2 regions of the Cetobacterium sp. NK01 genome follow, and region 2 is predicted to be linked to the other one. Evidence: riboswitches for the same ligand, from Rfam matches in the RefSeq annotation. Region 2 holds a riboswitch; the other holds the start of a gene.
The links. Region 2 has a riboswitch for S-adenosylmethionine ahead of metK (methionine adenosyltransferase). Riboswitches for the same ligand answer to the same signal wherever they lie in the genome.

Region 1 (6,624 bases), 400 kb from region 2:
ATAAATGTAGAAAGGTGAGTAGGATTATGGTAAGTAAAACAGTTGAAATTAAAAACGAAACAGGACTACATACAAGACCTGGTAACGAATTTGTAAGTTTAGCAAAAACATTTACATCTCAAATTGAATTAGAAAATGAAGAAGGAAAAAAAGTAAAGGGAACATCTTTATTAAAATTACTTTCTTTAGGAATTAAAAAAGGTGCAAAAATAACAGTTCATGCTGCAGGAGAAGATGAGAACGAAGCAGTTGAGAAGTTAGCTCACCTACTTGAAAATCTAAAGGACTAATGAATAGGACGATAGTTTAAAGTGTGAGAAGGATGGGGGTGACTCTGTCCTTTTTTTTGTCAAAAAAATTAAATTTTGGGAGAGATAAGATATGAGAAAATTTGTAAAAGGTATAGATGCATCTCCAGGGGTAGCAGTAGGAAAGGTATTTTTATATAAAGAAGAAGAACTTTTTATAGATAAAGGAGAATGCTCAAATGTTGAGATTCAAAAAGAAAAATTAATCGAAGGTAGAGACAAAACAAAAGAGCAGCTATTAAAAATAAGAGAAAAAACAGCAAGACAATTAGGTGAAGATAAAGCTGCGATATTTGATGGACATATAACATTATTAGAGGATGAGGATTTATTTGATGAAGTTATCGAACTAATTGAAGATGAAAAAATAACAGCAGAAAATGCTTTAGAGCAAGGTATCAGCGGATATTGTGATATGTTAGCAAATTTAGAGGATGAGTATTTAAGAGAAAGAGCAGCAGACTTAAGAGATATAGCAAAAAGATGGTTATATAACATTGTAGGAATTGATATTGTGGATCTTTCTTCGCTTCCAGCAAATTCAGTTGTTGTAGCAAGAGATTTAACTCCATCTGATACAGCTCAATTAGATTTAAAAAATGTTGTAGCATTTATAACTGATATTGGAGGAAAAACAGCTCATTCATCTATAATGGCTAGATCTTTAGAAATTCCAGCAGTAGTAGGAACAGGAAATATAACTGAGTTAGTAACAAATGATGCACCAATTGTAGTAGATGCATTGTCTGGAGATGTTATAATTAATCCAACTGAAGAAGATATTGAAAAATATTCTAAAAAAAGAGAGAAATATTTAGAAGAAAAAGAGTTATTAAAACAGTTAAAGGATAAAACAGCTACATCAAAAGATGGAAAAACAGTTGGAGCTTGGGCAAATATTGGATCACCAAAAGATGTTGCAGGAGTTTTAAGAAATGGAGCTAATGGAATAGGACTTTATAGAACAGAATTTTTATTTATGGCAAATGATAGATTTCCAACAGAAGATGAGCAATTTGAAGCATATAAAATTGTTGCTGAGTCAATGAAAGATGAAAATGGAAAATCTTATCCAGTAACAATAAGAACAATGGATATAGGTGGAGACAAATCATTACCTTATATGGAGCTACCACATGAGGAAAATCCGTTCTTAGGATGGAGAGCTCTAAGAATATGCCTAGATAGACCTGAAATCTTAAAAACACAGTTTAGAGCGCTTTTAAGAGCATCAGCATTTGGATATATTAAAATAATGTTACCTATGGTAATTTCAATAGAAGAGTGTAGAAAATCAAAAGCTCTATTAGAAGAGTGTAAAGCTGAATTAAGAGCTGAAGGAATAAAGTTTGATGAAGATATTCAATTAGGAATTATGATTGAAACTCCAGCTACAGCATTTAGAGCTAAGTGGTTTGCACAAGAAGTTGACTTCTTCTCAATAGGAACAAATGACTTAACTCAGTATACGTTAGCAGTAGATAGAGGAAATGAGAGAATATCTCATTTATATGATACATACAACCCTGGGGTTTTAGCAGCAATTAAAGCAGCAATAGATGGAGCTCATGAAGGTGGAATTTCTATATCAATGTGCGGAGAGTTTGCAGGAGAAGCTAGAGCAACAGCTTTATTATTTGGAATGGGATTAGATGCATTCTCAATGTCAGCTATTTCAGTTGCAAGAGTAAAGAAAAATGTAATGGCTATAGACAAAGTTTCAGCAGAAGCTTTAGTTGAAAGAGTAATGTCAATGAGTACAACAGAGGATGTATTAGCAGAAATAGATAAATATAATGAAGAAGTATTAGGATAAATCCTTTAAAAGGTGAAACAAAGTTTCACCTTTTTTTATTTTTAGGGTATACTATTATAAAAAAATAATAGGGAGAGTGGTTATGGGGTTAAAAGATTTTAAAGTAAAAGTTTTTAAAGAGAATATTCTACATAACTATCACTATCTAAAAGAACTTAGAAATAAAGATATAATAGCTGTTGTAAAAGCTAATGCTTATGGTCATGGAATAGAAAATGTAGTTAACTTTTTAGCTGATGCTGGGTGTAGGTATTTTGCCGTGGCAAGAGAGTGTGAAGCTGAAAAAATTTTAAAGTTAAAAATAGCTGATATAAATATAATTATTTTAGAAACTATTGATGAGTTAGAATTTATAAAAAATAATAAAAATGTTCAAATGGTTGTTAATAGTTTAAAAGAATTAAAAGAACTTTTAAAAAATGGGATTTCAACAAAACAACTACATTTGAAATTAGATTTTGGATTTGGAAGAAATGGGGTTATAGAAGAAGACTTTGATAGTTTAAAAAAATTGGTTATAGAAAAAAATTTAAAATTTAAAGGATTTTGTACACATGTATTTGCAGCAGATTATGATGATATGATTTTAATAGAAGAACGTTTTTCTCAAATGTTAATGGAGTTAGGAAAAGAAAGATTTGAAATCATTCATATACAAAATAGTGCAGGAGTGATATCCATAGAAGGTAAAAATTGTACTCATATAAGATGTGGAACAATTCTTTTTGGACTTCAAGAAATAGGTTACTATGATCCTTGTATAAAAAGAGCTTTTAAATTAACAGGAAAAATTTTAGGAGTAAAAAGTTTAAAAGATTTAAAATATATTGGATATGAAAAAAAAGAGAATATAGAGATAGGAAAATATAAAAAAATTGCAAAGATTCGTTTAGGATATGGAGATGGATTTTCAAAAAGAAGCGAAGGTATTATGTCTATAATCAATAATAAAAAGTTTAAAATAGTTCATATTAGCATGGATAGTTCATTTATTTTAGTGGATGATTCAGTAAAAGAGGAGGATTTTGTAGAGATATTTCATGATTTAGAAGAAAGTATAAAACATTTAAAAGTCCCTCATTATGAATTTTTATCTTGTATAAATGATAGAATAAAAAGGGAGCTTATATGACTATAAACAAAAATAAAATTTTATTTTAAAAAAATATTGACATTTTTTTTCAAATAAGATATTATACATCAAACCATCAAGAGAGACTGAGGGACTGGCCCGATGACGTTTCAGCAACCTACCATTAAGGTGTGGTGCTAACTCCAGATAGATGGGAGAAGTAGAAGTCTTGTTTACTTACTCTCATCTTAATTAAAGATTAAGATGGGAGTTTTTTTTATACGGGAGGATAAAATGATTACTTTAGAAAAAGTGAATAAAATTTATAATAATGAGTTTCATGCTGTAAAAGATGTTTCTTTAAAGATTGAGAAAAGTGAAATATTTGGAATTATTGGATTAAGTGGAGCTGGAAAATCCTCTTTAATAAGATTATTTAATGGGTTAGAGCCATTGACAACAGGAAAAATAGAGATTGAAGGAGTAGATTTATCAAAACTTTCAAAAAAAGAACTATTAAATAAAAGAAAAAAAATTGGAATGATATTTCAACATTTTAATTTATTAAAATCTAGGACAGTTAAAGAAAATATAGCATTTCCTTTAGAAATTGATGGTTGGTCAAAAGTAGAAATTGATGTAAGAGTTAAAGAACTTTTAAAGTTAGTAGAACTTGAAGATAAAGAGGAATTTTATCCGACTCAACTCTCTGGAGGACAAAAACAAAGAGTCGCAATAGCTAGAGCCTTAGCTAATAATCCAGATGTTCTCTTATCAGATGAAGCAACATCCGCTTTAGATCCAAAAACTACAAAGTCTATATTAAAATTAATTAAAGATATTCAAAAAAAAATGGGATTAACAGTTGTCTTAATAACTCATCAAATGGAAGTTATTAGAGAAATTTGTGACAGAGTAGCTGTTATGTCAAACGGTGAAGTTGTAGAAACTGGAAAAACATATGAAATATTCTTAAGTCCAAAAACAGAGATTACAAAAGAATTAATATCATATGTTCCACCTCAAGAAAAAGAGGAGATTGATTACATAAAAAAATCTGGAAATAAAGTTATAAAATTAATGTTTTTAGGCTCAGTAGCAGGAGATCCCATATTATCTAAAGCTGTAAAAAAGTTTAATATAGATATAAATGTCTTAGGCGGTGCAATTGATCTTTTATCAACTATGCAGGTAGGGCATTTAATGGTTGAATTAATAGGAGATATGGATAAACAAAATGAAGCAATAGCTTGGTTTCCAAGCTTAGATGTAGGAGTGGAGGTTATTTACGATGGTATTTAATATGCTAGTACAAGCGACGATAGAGACAATATATATGGTTTTATTATCTGCTGTAGTTTCATTAGGAATAGGATTTCCTTGTGGAATTTTAGCAGCAATTACATCAGATGGAAATATATTTGAAAATAGAGGAATAAATAGAATTTTGAATGGAATTATAAACGTGACAAGATCATTTCCGTATATAATTTTAATGATTTTATTATTACCACTATCTAGATTTATAATAGGGACAACAATAGGAAGTACAGCAGCAATAGTACCTTTATCAATATCAGCAGCCCCCTTTGTGGCAAGAATAGTTGAAAACTGTATTTTAGAAGTGGATAAGGGAGTTATAGAAGCAAGTGAAAGTTTAGGAGCTAATAATTTAACAATAATAACTAAAGTAATGATTCCTGAATCATTGTCGTCTTTAATTCAAGGGATTACACTGTTAATTATTAATTTGATCGGATTATCTGCAATGGCTGGAGCCATTGGTGGTGGTGGTTTAGGTGATCTAGCTATTAGATTTGGTTATAATAGATTTAAATTAGATATAATGATTTATTCTGTTTTAGTAATTATAGTTTTAGTTCAAGGAGTTCAATTAGTTGGAAATTTAATATCAAATAGATTGAAAAAAAATGGGAGGTAGTTATGAAGAAATTAGTTTTAGTATTAAGTTTATTAGGATCAGTTATAAGTTTTGGGGCAAAATTAAAAGTAGGAGCTTCTCCGGTGCCACATGCACAACTTTTACAATTAGTAAAAGAGGACTTGAAAAATGAAAATGTAGAGCTAGAAATAGTAGAATTAACAGATTATGTAACTCCAAATTTATTATTGGATTCAAAAGAATTAGATGCAAATTTTTTCCAACATAAACCGTATTTAGAAACTTTCTCTAAAGAAAAAAATTTAAAATTAGTATCAGCAGGTAATGTTCATGTAGAACCCTTAGGAGTTTATTCTAAAAAAGTTAATAAAATAGAAAACTTAAAAAAGGGTGGAATAGTAGCTATTCCAAACGATCCTACAAATGGAGGAAGAGCATTAATACTTTTACATAATAATGGAATTATAAAATTAAAAAATCCAAATGATTTACTAGCTACAGAATTTGATATAGTTGAAAATAAGAATAACTTAAAATTTAAGTCATTAGATGCTGCTCAGATTCCAAGAGCATTAAATGATGTAGATTTAGCAGTAGTAAATGGAAATTATGCTATTGAAGCAGGGCTTAATCCTTTAACAGAAGCTTTAATAATTGAAGGAAAAGAATCACCATATGCTAATTTAGTAGCTGTAAGAGAGGGTGACGAGAAAAGAGAGGATATTCAGAAATTAGTAAAAGCTTTACAAAGTGAAAAGGTAAAAGTTTTTATAGAAAATACTTATAAAGGTGGAGTAGTTCCAGCTTTTTAATAAAAAAAAGTGAGTTTGAACTCACTTTTTTATTTTATATCTAATTTACAAACTTTTTTACATTTGACTTTCTTTTTTGTACAAAATATATCTTCTGAATTGCAATTAGGACAAAAATCTAAATCTTTTTTTAGCGTTGGAATAAAAGTTTGTCCACAAGAATTACATATAAACTGACAATGAGGAGTTTTAAAATCTCCTCCTTTTAGTTGAATTCCGTAACCCATAATTAAAGCTTCAGTTATTTTAACTCTAGCAGAGTTTAAAATATTTTGAAAAGTTTGTCTAGAAACTCCCATTTTTTCTGCGCACTCTTCTTGAGAAAGATTTTCTAAATCTTTAAGTCTAACAGCTTCTAATTCTTCTATTTTTATATTATTAAAATGAATGTTACAATTTTTACTTCCTTCTGGAATAAATTTTGTTTCATTTGGAATAAACTCAACACTTCTAACTTTAGTAGGTCTTGCCATCTTTACTTTCCGCACTTACAGTTACAAGAATGCCCATGCCCATGATGGTGATCATGGTGATGATCATGACTATTACACACTGCTTCTCCATTAACTAGGATATGTTTAAAGAATCCATCAGCTATATCATCACAAAATCCTTCTAGTCCAGAAAAAACTTTAATATTAAGAGATTTTAAGTTATTTAAAGCTCCTTCACCAATTCCACCACAAGCTACAAATTGAACATCTAAATCTTTT
Region 2 (6,624 bases):
GAAAATGTGTATGATTTAGAGTGGGCACCAGGAATTAAATATGGAGATATGAGATATCAGTATGAGTATGAAAATTCAAAATATTCATTTGAAGTAGCAGACTTAGAGAGTCACTTTAGATGGTTTGATGATTATGAAAAAGAAGCTGATAGAGCATTAAATGAAAATTTAGTAATGCCAGCATATGACTATGTTTTAAAATGTTCTCACACATTCAACGTTCTAGACTCAAGAGGAGCAATCTCTACAACAGAGAGAATGGCTTATATTTTAAGAGTTAGAAACCTAGCTAAGAGATGTGCAGAAGTATTTGTACAAAATAGAAAAGAACTAGGATACCCTTTACTGAAAAAAAAGTAAAAGGAAAAAAGAGGAGGAATAGAAAGTGAGATTACTTTTTGAAATAGGAATGGAAGAGTTACCTGCAAGATTCCTTGTTCAAACTCTAAAAGAGATGAAAGAGAACTTAGAAGGTAAGTTAAATGAAAAAAGAATAAAATTTGATGAAATAAAAACTTTTGGAACACCAAGAAGACTGGTTGTTTTAGTAGAGGGATTGGCAGAAACTCAAGAAAACTTAGATATCTTAAATATGGGACCTGCAAAGCAAGTTGCTTTTGGTGAAAATGGAGAGATTTCAAGAGCAGGATTAGGATTTGCTAAATCTCAAGGCGTAGAAGCTACAGATTTAGAAATCATAGAAACTCCTAAAGGGGAGTATATAGCAGTTAGAAAGTTTTTAAAAGGTGAATGTACAAAAGCTCTACTTTCTGATCTTTTAAAAGAATTGGTACTAGAGATAAACTTCCCTAAATCAATGAAGTGGGGAATGAAAAAATTAAAGTTTGCTAGACCAATTCAATGGTTTTTAGCTTTAGTAGATGGAGAAATAGTAAATTTTGAAATAGAAGGAATAAAAAGTGGAAGAGCATCTAGAGGACATAGATTCTTTGGAAGTAATTTTGAGGTTTCTACTATTGATGAATATTTTGAAAAAATAAAAGAAAATAATGTAATTATAGATGTTGAAGAGAGAAAGAACTTAATTAAGAAACTTATAAAAGAAAAATGCGAGGATTCTAATGAGCAAGTTTTAGTAGATGAAGATTTATTAAAAGAGGTTGCAAACTTAGTTGAATATCCATATCCAATAGTTGGAACATTTAATTCTGATTTCTTAGAAGTACCTCAAGATGTTTTAATTATATCTATGCAAGTTCACCAAAGATATTTTCCTATTTTAGATTTAGAAGGAAAACTTTTACCTAAATTTGTTGTAATTAGAAATGGTATTGAAGATTCTGAACAAGTTAGAAAAGGAAATGAGAAGGTTTTATCTGCGAGACTTGCTGATGCAAGATTCTTCTACCACGAAGATTTAAAGAAGCCTCTAGTAGAAAATGTTGAGAAATTAAAACAAGTTGTATTCCAAAAAGATTTAGGAACTATATATAACAAAATTGAAAGATCTCAAAAAATAGCAGATTATTTAATAGAAGCTACAGGAATGGAAACTAGAAAAGAAACGATTGATAGAACAATTTTACTAGCAAAAGCTGATTTAGTTTCTAATATGATTGGAGAAAAAGAGTTTACAAAACTTCAAGGATTTATGGGAGCAGACTACGCACTAAAATCAGGAGAGTCTGAATTAGTAGCAAAAGGAATTGAAGAACACTATTATCCAAGATATCAAGGAGATTTTTTACCAAAAGGTGTAGAAGGAATTATAGCAGGAATATCTGATAGAATAGATACTCTTTGTGGATGTTTTGGTGTTGGAATAATTCCAAGTGGTTCTAAAGATCCGTTTGCTTTAAGAAGAGCAGCTTTAGGTATTGTAAATATTGTTTTAGATTCAAATTTAAATATTTCTTTAAAGGCTTTAGTAGAAAGAGCTTTAGACACACTTGCTGCTGCAGGAGTATTAAAAAGAGATAAAGCTGAAGTTTTAAATGAAGTAATGGAGTTCTTTAAGCAAAGAGCACTAAATGTATTTACAGAAATGGGATATTCAAAGGATATTGTATCTGCAGTTGTAGATAAGAGTTTTGACAACTTGGTTGATACTTTATTAAGAATAAAAGCAGTTGATGAATTTACAAAAATGGATAGCTTTAATAACTTAGTTTCATTAATGAAAAGAGTTGGAAATATCTCTAAAGGATTTGAAGGAGTTATGGTAGATCCGAACCTTTTAAAAGAAGAGATAGAGAAAGAACTATTTGATAAATCTCAAGAAGTTGCAAGAGATGCAAAAGAGATGTTAGTTGCTAAAAATTATATAGGATACTTAAATGTACTTTTATCAACTGAAGATATTATCAATAGATACTTTGAATCTATAATGGTAATGGACAAAGATGAGGTTATAAAAAATAATAGATTATCACAACTTAATTATATTGCGACAATCTTTAATAAAATGGTCAATCTAACATTAATTGAAGAGAAAAAATAAAAAAATATTGACTAATTAATACAAATAATATATAATTTAATTACAAAAAAAACAAAATCATCAAGAGAGACTGAGGGACTGGCCCTATGACGTTTCAGCAACCTACCGAAAGGGTGTGGTGCTAATTCCAGAAAGATGACTTATAGAGGATACAAGCCTTTTATCTTTCTGGAGAGATAAAAGGCTTTTTTTATCTCTTTTGATAAATATTTAGGAGGAAACAATGAAAAATTTAATTTATTTCACATCGGAGTGTGTATCACCAGGACATCCAGATAAAATAGCAGATCAAATATCAGATGCGGTATTAGATGCGTGTATAAAAAATGATCCATCAGCAAGAGTAGCTTGTGAAGTGTTTTGTACAACAGGACAAGTAGTAGTTGGTGGAGAAATTACAACTACAACTTATATAGATATACAAGATATAGTTAGAAATAAAATTAATGAAATAGGATATAAAAATGGAATGGGATTTGATGCAGATTGTGGTGTATTAAATGCAATTCATTCACAATCACCAGATATAGCTATGGGTGTTGATATTGGAGGAGCAGGAGACCAAGGTATTATGTTTGGTGGAGCGGTTAAAGAAACACCAGAATTAATGCCATTAGCATTAGTTTTAGCAAGAGAAATTATCGTTAAATTAACAAGATTAACAAGATCGAAGGATTTAATGTGGGCGAGACCAGATGCAAAATCACAAGTGACGTTAGCTTATGATGAAAATGGAAAAATAATAGGTGTAGATACTGTAGTTGTATCGGTTCAACATAATCCAGATGCAACTCAAGAAGAAATCCACCAAGATGTTAAAGAGTTAGTTATAAAGCCGGTTTTAGAATCATATAATTTAAATGCTGAAGATGTTAAAAACTATCATATAAATCCAACAGGAAGATTTGTAATTGGTGGTCCTCATGGTGATACAGGATTAACTGGAAGAAAAATAATCGTAGATACTTATGGAGGATTCTTTAGACATGGTGGTGGAGCATTTTCTGGAAAGGATCCATCAAAAGTTGATAGATCTGCAGCTTATGCAGCAAGATGGGTAGCTAAAAATATAGTTGCTGCAGATTTAGCAGATAAATGTGAAATCCAATTATCTTACGCAATTGGAGTAGTAGAACCAACGTCTATAAAAGTTGAAACTTTTGGAACAGGAAAAGTAGATGAGATAAAATTAGCAGAAGCTGTAAAAAAAGTATTTGATTTAACTCCAAGAGGAATTGAGAGAGATTTAGAACTTAGAAGCGGAAAGTTTAATTATCAAGATTTAGCTGCTTTTGGTCATATAGGAAGAACAGATTTAGATTTACCTTGGGAAAGAGTAAATAAAGCTGAAGAATTAAAAAAATATTTAAATAGATAAAACTATACAAAAAAGGAAGGAATTAACTTCCTTTTTTTTCATTTTAATGGTAAGCTATAGAAAAAAGAGGTGAAATAATATGAAATATTTATTTGTTAATTATCCAAAGTGCTCAACATGTATAAAAGCTAGGAAATGGTTAGAGGAAAATGGAGTTGAATTTGAATCAAGACATATTGTTGAAAATAACCCAACTAAAGAAGAGTTAAAAAAATGGATAGAACTAAGTAAACAACCCATAAAAAAATTTTTTAACACAAGTGGAATTCTTTATAGAGAAATGAATTTAAAAGAAAAGGTAGCAGAGAATAATGAGAATGAGCTTTTAGATATTTTATCTACAAATGGAATGTTAGTAAAAAGACCGTTGTTGGTGGGTAAAGATGTAGTTTTAATAGGGTTTAAAGAAAAAGAATGGGAAGTTTTAAAAAAATAAAAAACTTATTGACATTTTATAAAAAAAATGGTATTATAGTTATGTAGCAACAACGCAAAAGCGCAGTTGCCCCGTTCGTTCAGTGGTAAGGACAATAGATTTTCACTCTATAAACAGGGGTTCGATTCCCCTACGGGGTACCATTTGGAAGCATAGCTCAGTTGGGAGAGCACCTGCCTTACAAGCAGGGGGTCACTGGTTCAAGTCCAGTTGTTTCCACCATATAAGTTATTAAAAGCACGTTAGTGCTTTTTTTTTATTTTTTATAAAAAAATAAAAAAGGCTATAATTATATTTATAACCTCTTTTACAGTTGCTTTTTTAAAAGATTAGTTGTATCTAATTTATAAGATTCTTTATTATTTAAAAAATTAATTACATCTTCCGTTAAATCTACACCACCATAAATTGTTGCACTTTTTTCAATAACCATTTCTAAATTTTTTTGTTTTCCAATTAAAATGGCGACAGAATCAATTTCAAATTTTATATCGTATATAAAATTTTGTTGATCTTCTTGAAAAGCTCTTTCAGAGGTTTCAATTTTTTCTTGAAATTGTTTTTTTAAATCTAATAATTTTTTTTTGTCATCCTCTGTTATTTTTGATTTTGATTTTATAATTTTTTCTTGTTCTAATAGACTTTGTCTAAGCCCTTCAATTTCTGAATTCAACTCTATTCTTTTACTTTCAAGTTTATCTTCCATTTCAAAACGTTTGTTGTATTGACTAAAGATATATTCAGAGTCAATAACTCCAATATTGAGTGCAAAGGCTGAAGTGGTTATAAAAAGCAATAGAAATAAAACATTCATATAATTACTCCTTTTTGTGGAATTTTATTCTTATTATACATTATTTTGTTAATATTTGATATAATATTTAAAAGAAAAATAAAAAGAGGGTGGAAACTTGAATAAAAAACTAAAAATATTCTTACTTTTAATACAAATGTTGGGTATAGGACTTTCTTTATACTATAAAAAATTTTTATTAACAGTGGCAGTTGTATTGATGTTAGTATATAATTTATATATTTTTTTTAAATGGAAAAAAATAAAAATGAAAAACAATTTTATACTAAGATCTTTTATAGTATCAGATATAATTTTATTTTGTTTTTTTATTTTAATTTTTAGAATGATTCAGATACAACTATTTGATTCAAATAATTATAAAGAAGCTGTAAATAAACAAGTAAATGTTGAAAGAAAGGAAGGGGGAGAAAGAGGAAATATATACGACTCTAAAGGTAAAGGACTGGCATATAGTATAAATATGTATGAATTATCTGTAGATCCTAAAAGATTTGTAAAATCAGATGTTGCTCCTGAAGTATTAAAAGAACTAGTAAATAAAAGATATATTAAAGATAATTATAAACCTCTTTTAAATACAATAAATAAGCTTGGAAAAGAAGAGAGGATATATAAAAGATTAAATAGAAATATAGATGATGTTGAAAAGAAAGAGATTGAAGAAATCCTTGAAAAATATAAAATAAAAGGGAAAAATATTATATTTTTAAGTGGAAGGAAAGAGAGAAGATACTATAAACCTGATCAATATTTCTTTTTAGTAGGAAATATCGGATTTAAAAAAGGAACTGAGAAAGAAGGGGTATTTGGAATAGAACTTTTTTATGAAAAATATTTAAAAGGTGATAAAACGTCAAAAATAATTCCAAGTATAAGAAGTTTAGGAATTGGTTTGCCAACATCTGGAGCTAGGACAAAAGTTAATCTAGAGGGAATGGACGTATATTTAACCATAGATAATGATTTACAATATATATTGAATGATGAAATGGAAAAACAATTTAAAAAAACCAATGCCGAAGAAGCTTATGCAGTTATGATGGATCCCAATAATGGTAAAATTTTAGCAACATCATTTTTTAGAAAAAATAAGAAAAATGTGGCAAATCCAATATTCCAATCTCAAGTAGAACCAGGTTCTATTTTTAAACCTTTAGTAATAGCAGCAGCGATGCAAGATAAAAAAATAAGAAGAAATACTAATTTTGATATAGGTGACGGTACGATTAAAAGATATAAACATACTATAAAAGAAAGTAGTAGAAGTGTAAAAGGTATATTGACAACAGAAGAGATTTTAAAAAAATCAAGTAATGTTGGAATGGTATTGATTAGTGATAAGTTTACAAATGAAGAATTTGATGAATATTTAGAAAAATTTGGATTATATGATAGAACTGGAGTTGACTATCCTTATGAAAAAAAACCAAGAAGAGAAGCTGTTAAAAGATGGAATGGTCTAAAGAAAAGTACAATGAGTTTTGGACAAGGAATTGCAGTAACTCCTATTCAAATGATAACGGCATTTTCTG

Region 1: another riboswitch for S-adenosylmethionine. It lies ahead of NON08_RS05290 (methionine ABC transporter ATP-binding protein); the one in region 2 lies ahead of metK (methionine adenosyltransferase).

The regions. Positions count from the first base shown of each region.
Region 1 is NZ_JANIBO010000001.1:1,042,904-1,049,527, forward strand. It holds gene NON08_RS05275 (HPr family phosphocarrier protein) at 27-290, shown strand; gene ptsP (phosphoenolpyruvate--protein phosphotransferase) at 382-2,124, shown strand; gene NON08_RS05285 (alanine racemase) at 2,207-3,256, shown strand; SAM riboswitch class I at 3,327-3,414, shown strand; gene NON08_RS05290 (methionine ABC transporter ATP-binding protein) at 3,491-4,498, shown strand; gene NON08_RS05295 (methionine ABC transporter permease) at 4,488-5,138, shown strand; gene NON08_RS05300 (MetQ/NlpA family ABC transporter substrate-binding protein) at 5,141-5,911, shown strand; gene NON08_RS05305 (DUF134 domain-containing protein) at 5,941-6,384, opposite strand; gene NON08_RS05310 (NifB/NifX family molybdenum-iron cluster-binding protein) at 6,387-6,624, opposite strand, start outside.
Region 2 is NZ_JANIBO010000001.1:643,860-650,483, reverse strand. It holds gene glyQ (glycine--tRNA ligase subunit alpha) at 1-360, shown strand, start outside; gene glyS (glycine--tRNA ligase subunit beta) at 386-2,461, shown strand; SAM riboswitch class I at 2,516-2,603, shown strand; gene metK (methionine adenosyltransferase) at 2,685-3,839, shown strand; gene NON08_RS03175 (arsenate reductase family protein) at 3,919-4,275, shown strand; tRNA gene NON08_RS03170 (tRNA-Glu) at 4,344-4,418, shown strand; tRNA gene NON08_RS03165 (tRNA-Val) at 4,422-4,497, shown strand; gene NON08_RS03160 (OmpH family outer membrane protein) at 4,583-5,089, opposite strand; gene NON08_RS03155 (penicillin-binding protein) at 5,337-6,624, shown strand, end outside.